Regions from separate parts of the Mesobacillus sp. genome, predicted to be linked through region 2. Evidence: a T-box and tRNA genes for the amino acid it is inferred to sense, from the RefSeq annotation. Region 2 holds a T-box; the other holds one or more tRNA genes.
What was found. A T-box is a leader RNA that pairs with one kind of tRNA and senses whether it is charged. The one in region 2 lies ahead of tyrS (tyrosine--tRNA ligase), so its partner is inferred to be a tRNA-Tyr.
Positions count from the first base shown of each region.

Region 1: it encodes a tRNA-Tyr, which carries the amino acid that the T-box ahead of tyrS (tyrosine--tRNA ligase) is inferred to sense. The anticodon was not compared.

Region 1 is NZ_JBYNSB010000008.1:67-6,224, reverse strand. It holds gene nfsA (oxygen-insensitive NADPH nitroreductase) at 1-180, opposite strand, end outside; gene trmL (tRNA (uridine(34)/cytosine(34)/5-carboxymethylaminomethyluridine(34)-2'-O)-methyltransferase TrmL) at 237-716, opposite strand; gene AC3EBE_RS02075 (amidase domain-containing protein) at 832-1,713, opposite strand; gene queG (tRNA epoxyqueuosine(34) reductase QueG) at 1,823-2,980, opposite strand; gene AC3EBE_RS02065 (B3/B4 domain-containing protein) at 3,182-3,850, shown strand; tRNA gene AC3EBE_RS02060 (tRNA-Gly) at 3,970-4,043, opposite strand; tRNA gene AC3EBE_RS02055 (tRNA-Leu) at 4,096-4,180, opposite strand; tRNA gene AC3EBE_RS02050 (tRNA-Cys) at 4,221-4,295, opposite strand; tRNA gene AC3EBE_RS02045 (tRNA-Gly) at 4,305-4,379, opposite strand; tRNA gene AC3EBE_RS02040 (tRNA-Gln) at 4,385-4,459, opposite strand; tRNA gene AC3EBE_RS02035 (tRNA-His) at 4,503-4,575, opposite strand; tRNA gene AC3EBE_RS02030 (tRNA-Trp) at 4,587-4,660, opposite strand; tRNA gene AC3EBE_RS02025 (tRNA-Tyr) at 4,668-4,752, opposite strand; tRNA gene AC3EBE_RS02020 (tRNA-Phe) at 4,824-4,899, opposite strand; tRNA gene AC3EBE_RS02015 (tRNA-Asp) at 5,042-5,117, opposite strand; tRNA gene AC3EBE_RS02010 (tRNA-Met) at 5,156-5,229, opposite strand; tRNA gene AC3EBE_RS02005 (tRNA-Val) at 5,391-5,466, opposite strand; tRNA gene AC3EBE_RS02000 (tRNA-Glu) at 5,520-5,594, opposite strand; tRNA gene AC3EBE_RS01995 (tRNA-Ser) at 5,612-5,703, opposite strand; tRNA gene AC3EBE_RS01990 (tRNA-Asn) at 5,709-5,783, opposite strand; rRNA gene rrf (5S ribosomal RNA) at 5,851-5,966, opposite strand.
Region 2 is NZ_JBYNSB010000001.1:139,101-145,258, reverse strand. It holds gene AC3EBE_RS00690 (transglycosylase domain-containing protein) at 1-2,844, opposite strand, end outside; T-box leader at 2,986-3,204, shown strand; gene tyrS (tyrosine--tRNA ligase) at 3,281-4,540, shown strand; gene rpsD (30S ribosomal protein S4) at 4,872-5,474, opposite strand; gene AC3EBE_RS00675 (sensor domain-containing diguanylate cyclase) at 5,915-6,158, shown strand, end outside.

The DNA of each region.
Region 1 (6,158 bases), on a different contig from region 2:
CAGCTTCTGCTTTTTTTGCTTATCGGTTATGCCGATGATGGAATATGCCTGGATAAAGCTTGAAGTAGATGCTGCCTGGGCGCTTTTAACAATGAGCTCAATCTGCTCCCTATCCAGGAGCTTGTCCTTGAAGCGCCTTACTGAGCGATGCTGGAGTATCGTTTCAATTATTTCGTTCATTTTTATCATCTCCTTATAGAATTTCAATGTCAAAAAGGAGACCAGCATTGGTCTCCTTAAAATTTGCGTAAATCGCGGTAATCCTGCTGGCGCAATGCTTCATAAATTAGGATTGCCGCAGTATTGGAAAGATTCAATGAGCGAATGTTTTCATTCATTGGCAGACGCAGGCATCTTTCCATATTGCTTTCGATTACTTCCTTTGGCAGCCCTGTTGTTTCGCGGCCGAAAATAAAGAAATAATCCTTTTCTTGATCAGTATAATCAAAGTCCGAATGAGTCTTTTTCCCAAACTTTGTTATATAGAAGAATTCTCCGCCTTGATTCTTTTCATAAAAATCATCTAATGATTCATGATAATGGATTTTGACGTGCTCCCAGTAATCCAGGCCAGCGCGCTTGAGCATCTTGTCATCCGTAGAGAAACCTAGCGGCTTGATCAAGTGCAGCTCCGTGTCTGTCCCTGCACAGGTACGCGCGATATTCCCAGTGTTAGCCGGAATGAGCGGCTGGAATAATACTACATGCAATGCCATGACTTTCACCTCTATCTAAAACTCTATTTGCTATTATACCACTACACTGTTTCAGGACAAAGAAATGCGCCATTGTCCGTGCAGCAGGCAAATTGAGTCAGAGGCTTTTCAATAATCACTGATCATCCATAACCGTGAAAAATTTATATTTAATTTGCGGAGTGTATGCAGTTGAATCCTCATATGCCCAGTATCTCATCCTGCTGTTGTACGTATGGGCATTCACTAGCGGCATCCCATTGGCATCATGACCAGTGACAATTGTGGTATGGTCAAAGCGGCCATCACCCTGGAAATCATAACATATTACATCCCCGAGCTTCAGCTGGTCAGCACTGCTTACCTCCCGTGCCCTTAAGCCGAATTTTGAGGCAGGGAGATACCACCGCATTGCATTAGCAACAGTCCAGCTATAGCTCCAATTATTGCTTTGCATCCACCAGCCATTGCCACGGTTCGGATAGCCTCTCATTGGGGCTCCTCCAGTGTGCAGGCATTGGGAAATATAGTTGGTGCAATCAACCTCAAATTTCTTATAGGCTGGGTTGAAGTCATTCCACCATCGTTCAGCGTATTGGACAGCCTTTAACCTGTCATACTGGTATCCAGCCCTAATTGCTGGAGCCTCATCTAAAAATGCAGGCAATACCTCTCCTGAAGTAAATTCAGGTGTGGACTCTTTCAGCTTTTCATCTTTGACAAGCACACCCTTATAGAATTCTGCCTGACGCTTTTCAACTTCCTCTTCAATGTAAAATTGGCCCTTTTGCTTAATCAAATATTGAAAATGAACATCATACAATACGCTTTCCTTTTCTTGGCCAGTGATTTTCTGTTCGACCTTTCCCTTTGCCTTCGCTTTCACTATTTCAGCAGACCGCCTTGCACAGCTCTGCTTCTTCTGCTCGATTGCCGGGCATTCATGCAGCTGATTCCGAGGCATGGATACACATTGAAGGACTCGCTGTTCTAGAAGCTCCTGCAGTTGTTCACGCATGCTCATCACTCCCTTCACCATTCATATGTATGAAGGAATTGATTATTTCAAGCATTTTTTGCCTCAATAAAATGAAAAAAGGAATGGACCTGATCAGACCCATTCCTTTTTATAGTGAAATTGTCGTTTCCGAATCATCCTTAAAGAACTCCAGCCCTTTGCTTATCTCATTTAATACCTCTGCATCATTTTCCGAACTTGCAGCATTCTTGAGAGCTTCATGGGCTTCAGGTCCGCCTATCTTTCCAAGTGCCCACGCAGCAGTCCCTCTTAAAACAGGCCGCGGATCTTCTTTTAACACACCAATCAAATCAGGAATGGCGCTATTATCCTTATAATGGGCCAGAGCGATAATGGCGTTGCGCTGTATCGGTTTCTTTCCTCTCCATGAACCTGATACATGGCCAAACCTTTCTTTGAAGTCGCGGTTGCTGATCGTCAGCAATGGCTTGAGCAGCGGTTTTGCTAACTCTGGATCAGGCTCCATTTCAGGATGAAAGTGAAAGTCTTTTCCCTTATTCTCTGGACATACTGTCTGGCAGGTGTCGCAGCCATATAAGCGGTTGCCGAGCTTCTCACGGAATTCATCAGCAAGGAATCCCTTTGTCTGTGTAACAAATGCTATACACTTCTGAGCATCCAGCTGTCCGCCCTGGACAAGAGCTCCAGTTGGGCATACATCAACACATTTATTGCAGCTGCCGCACTGGTCTTCCATAGGTGTATCGGGCTCAAATGGAATATTCGTGATCATTTCCCCAAGATAGACATATGACCCGAATTCAGGGGTGATGATTGAACAGTTCTTTCCGCTCCAGCCTATTCCGGCGCGCTGCGCTACTGCCCTGTCAACCAGCTCACCAGTATCGACCATTGATTTAAACCTGGCTCCGGGCATCTTCTCAGAAAGATAGTCCTCAAGCTTTCGGAGCCTGTCACGAAGAATGGCATGATAATCCGTTCCCCATGACGCTCTGCAAAAAATTCCCCGGCGCTCGCCCTTCTTGCTGACCACCTTCGTTTTCATTTTAGAAGGATAGGCCAAAGCTATCGAGATAATCGATTTAGGCTTGTCAAAAATCAGCGCAGGCTCTGTTCTCTTCTCAATATCCTTCTCCTCAAACCCTGATTGATAATGAAGCTCCTGCTGCCTGTATAACCGAACCTTCATTTCCTCAAAAGCAGAAGGAGCAGCAAAACCAATCTTATCAATCCCAATCGACTTACCGTACTCAACAACATCCCTCTTCAACTCATCTAAATCCATCCAGACACCCCCTCTCCAAAAGAATAAAATATAACTTCACCGCACTAACGCACTGGGGGTCAGACCCCCGCCACGGCAGTGCGGTACTTAACTAAAGTGAAAATCATATCTGGCAAGATCAGCGCCATTGAAAGGCGAAAGCTTTAATAGCAAATTACTTTTATGATAAACTATTTTAAAGCAGTTTAGGAGGTGGAATCAATGGAAATTAGTGTTTCCAGATCATTATGTGATCTTGTTCCGGGATTTTCAGCCGGAATCATTAAATATGAAAATATCCAGGTAGGAGACTCGCCGCAAATGCTGAAAGGAAGGCTGCAGCTATTTCAGGAATCGATATATTTTGACCTCCTTGAAAAAAGCGTGACCGATTTAGAGGGCATTAAGGAATGGCGCAGTATCTTCAAAGCTACTGGGAAAGATCCAAACCGCTATCGGCACTCTGCAGAGGCACTCTATCGAAGAGTCGGAAAACAAAATTATCTCCAATCTGTACATAGCGCTATAGATATCAACAACTTCTTCTCACTTGAGTACCAGGTACCAATAGGAATATATGATTTTGAGAAGGTGCAGGGGCCAGTTGACCTGAGAGTAGCTGGCGAATCAGAAGAATATACCGGATTAAATGGCAGAACCAATAATCTCGGTAATTTAATCGTCTCTTCAGATGAAATTGGTCCCTTTGGAAGTCCATTTGTCGATTCTGAGCGCACGGCTGTCACGGAAGAAACAAGAAATGCCCTTCAAATCGTTTACTTGCGCCCTTCTGCCTCTCATGAAAGCAAAGAGAAAATGACAGCTTCACTTATGAACATGTTTCTCCAAATCCATGGAGGGTCAGGCACATACAAAATCATTGGATGCTAAGGCATCCTTTTTGTTTGCAGCCTTTTATCTTATAGGTTTGCTACAGTATTAACCATATAACAGAAAAAACGCAGTACTTCGTTTTCAAGAAACGAAATACTGCGTTAGTCACGTATGTATGGAGCGGGTGAAGGGAATCGAACCCTCATCATCAGCTTGGAAGGCTGAGGTTTTACCACTAAACTACACCCGCATACATATTCAGTTGAAATAAATAAAACAGGAACACCTGTTTAATAAAAAAGTGGTACCGGTGGTCGGGGTCGAACCGACACTCCAGAAGGAACACGATTTTGAGTCGTGCGCGTCTGCCAATTCCGCCACACCGGCATATTAAGATGTCTTACTTCAAATACCATTAGTAATCTAATGGAGGCGGCAACCGGATTTGAACCGGTGAATAAAGGTTTTGCAGACCTTTGCCTTACCACTTGGCTATGCCGCCATATATTACTGGAGCGGAAGACGGGATTCGAACCCGCGACCCCAACCTTGGCAAGGTTGTATTCTACCACTGAACTACTTCCGCAAAAATGGCTGGGCTAGCTGGATTCGAACCAACGCATGTCGCAGTCAAAGTGCGATGCCTTACCGCTTGGCTATAGCCCAATATATTGTATGCTCTTATTATTACATTTGTGAATTTATAAGGGGCGACTGATGGGAATCGAACCCACGAATGCCTGAACCACAATCAGGTGCGTTAACCACTTCGCCACAATCGCCATTATAAAATTGGCAGGGGTAGTAGGAATCGAACCCACACCAAAGGTTTTGGAGACCTTCGTTCTACCTTTAAACTATACCCCTAAATACATGGTGGAGGGGGACGGATTCGAACCGCCGAACCCTGAGGGAGCGGATTTACAGTCCGCCGCGTTTAGCCACTTCGCTACCCCTCCATTATAACATGATTTCGTTTTATAAAAAACTATTTAATCATGTTTACTGGATAATCAGTAAGTTGTAAAGATGGTGGCTCAGGACGGAATCGAACCGCCGACACAAGGATTTTCAGTCCTTTGCTCTACCGACTGAGCTACTGAGCCACAATAGTACTGTTCCCTAAAGATTGTAAGGCTTAGGACCTTTGCTCAAAAGACCTTCGGTCTTTCTCGCAGATTGCCTCAGAAGCTTTTTCAGGATGTGAGCAATCTGCTCTACCGACTGAGCTACTGAGCTTCATAAAAATGGCGGTCCCGACCGGGATCGAACCGGCGATCTCCTGCGTGACAGGCAGGCATGTTAACCGCTACACCACGGGACCGAAGTTTTTCAAGTGGGATACTTGAAAGACTCACATGATTGCGGGGGCAGGATTTGAACCTGCGACCTTCGGGTTATGAGCCCGACGAGCTACCGAGCTGCTCCACCCCGCGACGGTAATAATGATATTATATTGTCCATGCTCGTAGTGAGCAGGTGCTGTCCCGATCTCAGAAAGCTTATTCAAGCTGCAGTTCGATCGGTACAACTCGCAGTTCATACAGTGAAGTAACGCTCGTTGCTCCACCCCGCGACAATGATATTAAAAAAATTATGGTGGAGGATGACGGGATCGAACCGCCGACCCTCTGCTTGTAAGGCAGATGCTCTCCCAGCTGAGCTAATCCTCCATATTATACACTAATCTTTTTCAAGGACATTTATTCGCTTTGGCGAAAAATCTTGGTGACCCCTACGGGATTCGAACCCGTGTTACCGCCGTGAAAGGGCGGTGTCTTAACCGCTTGACCAAGGGGCCGTATGTTTAAGTTTCAATGGCGGAGAGCAAGGGATTCGAACCCTTGAGACAGCGGTAACCGTCTACACGATTTCCAATCGTGCTCCTTCGACCTCTCGGACAGCTCTCCAAAATTGGCTCCGCAGGTAGGATTCGAACCTACGACCGCTCGGTTAACAGCCGAGTGCTCTACCACTGAGCTACTGCGGAATAATTATATTCTCCGATTTGGATTCACGATCCGTATCAAGAAAGATTATAAGGATGAATGCATCCTGCCCGGCGGCGTCCTACTCTCACAGGGGGAAACCCCCAACTACCATCGGCGCTGAGAAGCTTAACTTCCGTGTTCGGTATGGGAACGGGTGTGACCTTCTCGCCATCGCCACCAGACAATTTTTCAAAGACAATATCTATTATACTGTCTTTTATGCATTTTGCAAGAGAAATTTTTCATTCCCTCAAAACTAAATAATCTTGTAAGAAGAATTACAGAAGAACGAGCAATCATTGTCCAGTTTCGGCTCCTAGCCTCTCGAGATTGCTTCGGTCCATCCGCTGAAGTCAAAGAACGACTTCAACTGC
Region 2 (6,158 bases):
TGGTGGTGGTGGGGTAGGTGGGTCCTTCGGTTTTGGATTGGTTGGTGGTTCGTCTGGTTTTGGATCTGTCGGTGGATCGGCTGGTTTTGGATCTTTTGGCGCTCCTATCTCTATGATATTGGATGGTGCTGATTCTTTCCCGGCAATATCGACTGCGGTAACGTAGAATGCTCCGCTGCCTGCTTTGAACACTAGGTCTGCACCTGCTTTGATGCTGCCGACCTTTTGTTTTCCGTTATAGACTCTGTATCCGACAATATCATTTTCAGGGTGTTTAGCCCAGACAATCGAATTGCCTGATAGTTTGATTCCTGGAGCTGCAGGTGCTTTGCCGTTTTCACTAAGCTTATCTTCAGCAACAAGAATTTTGGACCAGGCATCCTTCTTAGGAAGGAGCTGGGAAACATCCCGGATTTTATGGCCGATGATGCTTTCCATATATTCAGGATTCAGGATGACGCCTGTTTCAGCAAATTCTGCTGGAGTTGAATCCAATGCGAGATAGCGCTTGTCACCCACATAGACAAATTTGCTTTCCACTAGGCTGTCATCTACTTTTGTAGGTGCATACTTGGCTATGAAATAATCGGACTGAACCAGGCCAGCTTTCGAACATGCGCTGGATGGCAGTAAGCCTGATACAGCACAATAATCTCTCTTCACGATTCCGCCAGGCATTTTAAAGCGGTCAGCCGGATCGACCAGTTGTGGTGCGACATCATAAGCATCATTCACTAAGTCAGCCCAGATATACTGGGTGCGGACCCCATAGGAAAGTCCTTTATATTTCTTTTCTAGCGGCTTGTTGTGGTCATAGCCAAGCCATACGCCCATGGATACATTCGGGTTGGTTGCTACGAACCATGAATCGTAATATTCATGACCCGTACCTGTTTTTCCTGCCCAGTCTGAAGCGAACTTAAGGCGCCCGTTGACAGCAGTCGCCGTTCCGCGCTGGATAACATCCCTCATCATATCGATCGTCAAATAGGCTGTCTGAGGGCTGAACACGTCTACAGGCTCGGATTTATGCTGATAGACGATATTGCCATGTTTATCTACAATCTTTTCAATGAGGTAAGCGTCGATGAACTTTCCGCCGTTTGCAAATGTGCCAAATGCATTTGTGTTTTCCTCTACTGTTACCCCACCCTGCAGCGAACCAATTGCAGTCGCAAGATTGGAGTAATCATCTCTTCCCAGACTGGAGAAGCCCATTTTATCCAGGAAAGTAGCAGGTTTTTGCCCAAGAATATTCTTGTAGGCAAGGACGGCAGGCACGTTATAGGATTTTGTCAGTGCGTACCTTGCTGATGTCAATCCGCTATATTTCATGTCATAGTTATGCGGCCATGGTTTTCCAGGCCCGTATAGGAACACTTCAACGTCCGGTAAAATCGTTCCTGGATGCAGCTTACCAAGCTCCATCGCAGGGGCATAAACAAGCAGCGGCTTCATTGTAGAGCCATTTTGCCTTTCCGTAAACGTTGCATGATTTGCCTGCTGGCGCTTGAAATCACGACCGCCGACAAAGCTGATGATTCTGCCAGTTTTGTTTTCAATCATCATGGCACCGATTTCAACCTGTTCCATAATCGTGATTGTCTTATTCGGATCATCAGGATCAGGAACTTCCTGTGGTTTATCACTGCCATAATACTTATAATTTTTTGCCGTTTCCTGCATCTTGTTGTAGATATCTTTGTTAATGGTCGAATAAATTTTATATCCGTTCTGGCGAAGATCACGATCTGCCAGAGCATCATATTCTTTTCTCAGATCATCATCATTCTTCAAATCCTCTAGTTCATAACCATCACGCTCTGCAAGGATACCTGCTAAAATTTCAACAGCACGGGACTCAATTTCAAAAGTGAGGTAAGGATACTCTTCAACAGTGTTATCACTAGGGACTTCTTTTACGAAGTCTTTGGTAATATCATAGTTTATTGCCTCCTTAAACTCCTGGTCGGTGATGAAGCCGGCACCATGCATTCTCGTCAGAACCGTTTTGAGCCTGGTCAATCCCGGTTCAAGGCCGGCAGCATCTTTAAGGACACCGTGATTGCTGCTAAATGGCGTATAGCCGAAGGGACTTTGAGGAAGACCGGCGATGAACGCTGCCTGGGGCAGAGTCAAATCCTTGGCATCCTTTCCGAAGATTCCCTTTGCCGCTGCCTGGACACCGGCAATATTGCTGCCGTTTGCATTACGGCCAAACGTTGCGACATTTAAATACGCTTCCAAAATTTCTTTTTTATCGAAAAATTTCTCCAGACGGAGTGCCAGCAGGATTTCTTTCGCTTTACGCGCGAAGGAAATCTCATTGGTCAGGATCTGGTTTTTGATAAGCTGCTGGGTCAGTGTACTTCCCCCGGAAGATGTCGCCGAGTTCGTGACTTCCTGGAAGAGTGCGCGCATGATTGCCTTTGGCACAACGCCGTCATGCTCATAGAAATACTCATCCTCTGTCGCCACTATCGCGTTGACAAGATGTTGGGATACACTATCCAGCTTGACTTCCTCACGGTAGAGGTCTGTCCGGAGCTTGCCGAGATAAACATCATTGGCGAAGTATAAGTCCGAAGTTTCTTCGTAGTTGTATATATCTTTCTTCATCGTTTCGTAAGGCCTGATTTGTTCATCTTTCACAAGGGACGCAAAGTATCCGGCTCCGGCTCCGCCGGCAAATCCGGCACCAAGAACCAGGACGATCATCAATAACAGCAGCATGTTCCAGACAACCGAGTAGGTAATCCTGGCCCCTTTTACGGTTTTTTTATTCGTAAAAAAAGCACCCAAGGATTTTATTTTCTCTTTCCAAGGCTGTTTTTCATCTTGCATTCGTATCATTCCCCCTAAAATCACATACATTATAGCATAAACAAGCATCCGAAAAGTCACGAATCGCCATTTTTCAGAAAATTTATGTCGAATTTGACAACTGATATAACTTTATGGTAAAAATGCTTTATTAACTTTATAGTAAAAGCTGTGAAGGGAATTAGTAGTGCTTCTGTCCATGTTCCAGAAAGCCGGCGGTTGCTGTGAGCCGGTACAAACAGAAGGATGAATTACCTCCCCGAGCGCCGCGAGTGAACAGGACACATAGTAGCTGCGGCCGGTATAACCGTTACATTATTGAGTGGAAGACAAAATTTGTTTTCAAGCCGGGTGGTACCGCGCATATATAGCGTCCCTGCATTTATTGCAGGGGCGTTTTTTATTTGCCCTGATACCTGGTATGAATAGAAAGAAAAGATTGAATGGAGGAAGGAAAATGGATTTATTACAGGACCTGGAATGGCGCGGGATCGTCTACCAGCAGACAGATGAAGAAGGACTTAAAGATTTGCTGACAAAGGAAAAAATCTCACTATACTGTGGAGTTGACCCGACTGCAGACAGCATGCATATCGGACATTTGCTTCCATTCCTGACATTGCGCCGTTTCCAGAATGCAGGGCATCGACCAATAGTACTTGTTGGAGGAGCCACAGGCCTGATCGGCGACCCGAGCGGTAAGAGTGAAGAGCGCAAGCTGCAGACTCTTGAGCAAGTTCAGCTGAACGTTGCAGGCATCAAGAAGCAGCTCGAGCAAATCTTCAGTGTTGAGGGTGAAAATGGAGCAGTAATGGTGAACAACTACGACTGGGCAGGCTCTATGGACATCGTTACCTTCCTGCGTGACTTCGGTAAGCATGTCGGTGTAAACTACATGCTTGCAAAGGACACAATTGCTTCAAGACTTGAAACAGGTATTTCTTTTACAGAATTCACTTACACGATCCTGCAGGCAATGGATTTCTTCCATTTATATGAGAAGCATGACTGCAAGCTTCAAATCGGCGGCAGTGACCAGTGGGGAAATATTACAACTGGACTGGAACTGATCCGCAAAATGTCATCGGAAGGTTCAAAGGCATTTGGCCTGACAATTCCGCTTGTAACAAAGGCAGATGGAACGAAATTCGGCAAATCCGAAAGCGGGGCAGTGTGGCTTGACCCTGAGAAGACTTCACCTTACGAGTTCTACCAGTTCTGGATCAATACAGCAGATGCCGACGTCGTTAAATACCTGAAATACTTCACATTCCTAGGAAAAGAAGAAATCGAAAAGCTTGAAAAATCAGTTCAGGAAGAACCGCATCTTCGCCAGGCCCAAAAGACTTTGGCAGAAGAAATGACTCGCTTGATTCATGGTGAAGAGTCACTGCAGCAGGCAATTAAAATTTCCGCAGCGTTATTCAGCGGCGATGTGAAAAACCTGACAGCCGATGAAATCAAGCAAGGTTTTAAAGATGTTCCATCCTTCAAAGCAGAAGGAGAAGAGGAATTAGGACTGGTCGACCTTTTGGTTGCCGCGAAAATTTCTCCATCAAAACGCCAGGCGCGTGAAGACGTCAGCAATGGCGCAGTATCATTGAATGGAGAGCGTGTGACTGACACTGCTTACGTGCTCGGTGAAGCGGACAAGATCGAAGGTCAATTTACAATTGTGCGCCGCGGTAAAAAGAAATACTTCCTTATTAAATACTAAGTTTTAGTGAAAACAGCCTTCCTGGAGAGCAGGAAGGCTGTTTTTTATGTAAAATTGATAAGGTTTCCTTAAATTCAGGAGATATTACTGTGGGTAACAGCGTTCATATCGTTGCAGACAGCTTAGAATAGCTAGGATACAGCAAATTCTTGTCCAAATCCCGCAAATCACCTTCATGATTCCGCGGAAGTTGGTCGAAATCCCGCAAATTTGCCACTCAATTCCGCAACTCGTATATTTTTACCCAAAAAGTAACAAAAATCTTCGGTACGAACAAACCCAAAACGAAAAATCCCCCGCCAAATGGCAGGGGATTTCATTAAACAAACTATTAACGAGAATAGAATTCAACGATAAGAGCTTCGTTGATTTCAGCTGGAAGTTCAGAACGCTCAGGCATACGAGTGAAAGTTCCTTCTAGCTTGTCTGCATCGAAAGTCAAGAAGTCAGGTACGAAGTTGTTTACTTCGATTGCTTCTTTAACTACATCAAGGTTGCGAGACTTTTCACGAAGTGTGATTGTCTGGCCAGGAGCTACGCGGTAAGATGGGATATCTACGCGTGCGCCATCAACCATGATGTGGCCGTGGTTTACTAACTGGCGAGCTGCACGGCGAGTGCGAGCAAGACCTAGACGGTAAACAACATTGTCAAGGCGAGCTTCAAGAAGGATCATGAAGTTTTCACCGTGCTTACCAGGCATTTTGCCTGCTTTGTCGAACAAGTTACGGAACTGGCGCTCAGTAACTCCGTACATGTGACGAAGCTTTTGCTTCTCTTGAAGTTGCAATCCGTATTCGGATAATTTTTTACGCTGGTTAGGACCATGTGGACCTGGAGCGTAAGGGCGTTTTTCTAATTCTTTACCTGTACCGCTTAGTGAAATTCCAAGACGGCGGGATAGTTTCCAGCTTGGGCCGGTATAACGAGCCATGAATGACTCCTCCTTAGTTTTTATTTTGTAAAATAAAAACAGATTGTGACTAACCATTATGGGTATTTTGTTTTCATGTACCTTCGCCCTAGCAGCAGCGGGTTACGAGATACACCATCAAACCATGTTTGAGGAACAAAATACATACATAATGCAGACCACATAGGCTGCGATATTTTACACAAAGAGTATTATATAATTATTATCGGACTAAAGTCAAGGCAATTTCATAAAAGAAATAGGATTGCGCTTAAAAGATTCTCTTATTAAATCATACTATTTTACTATGTATATGATATACTTGATAGTGATTGTTTCATTTTTTCAAAATTTGGATATTAATTATACGTCGCACTTTGCCATATGAAAAATAGTTATAAAAATCGATCAATCAATAGTCACATCCGATCGCTGTTGCGATTGAAAAACAGGTGATACATATGGAAGAAACATTAGAACATGAAGAAAAAAGGTACAAGCAGCTTTTCAGGGTGACAGAAAAGTTCCATTCAACAATGGATATGGATGCTGTTCTCGGGGAAATCATCTCAACACTGAAGGAGATGTATCCTGCTTTCACCTATTATCTGATGCTGTCCCATGACCACAATGGCTATGCGGGTCTCCCTGTCAAGGAGCTGGAATATGACGGAGAGAATATTACGGCCATGCAGTCCTATGTAA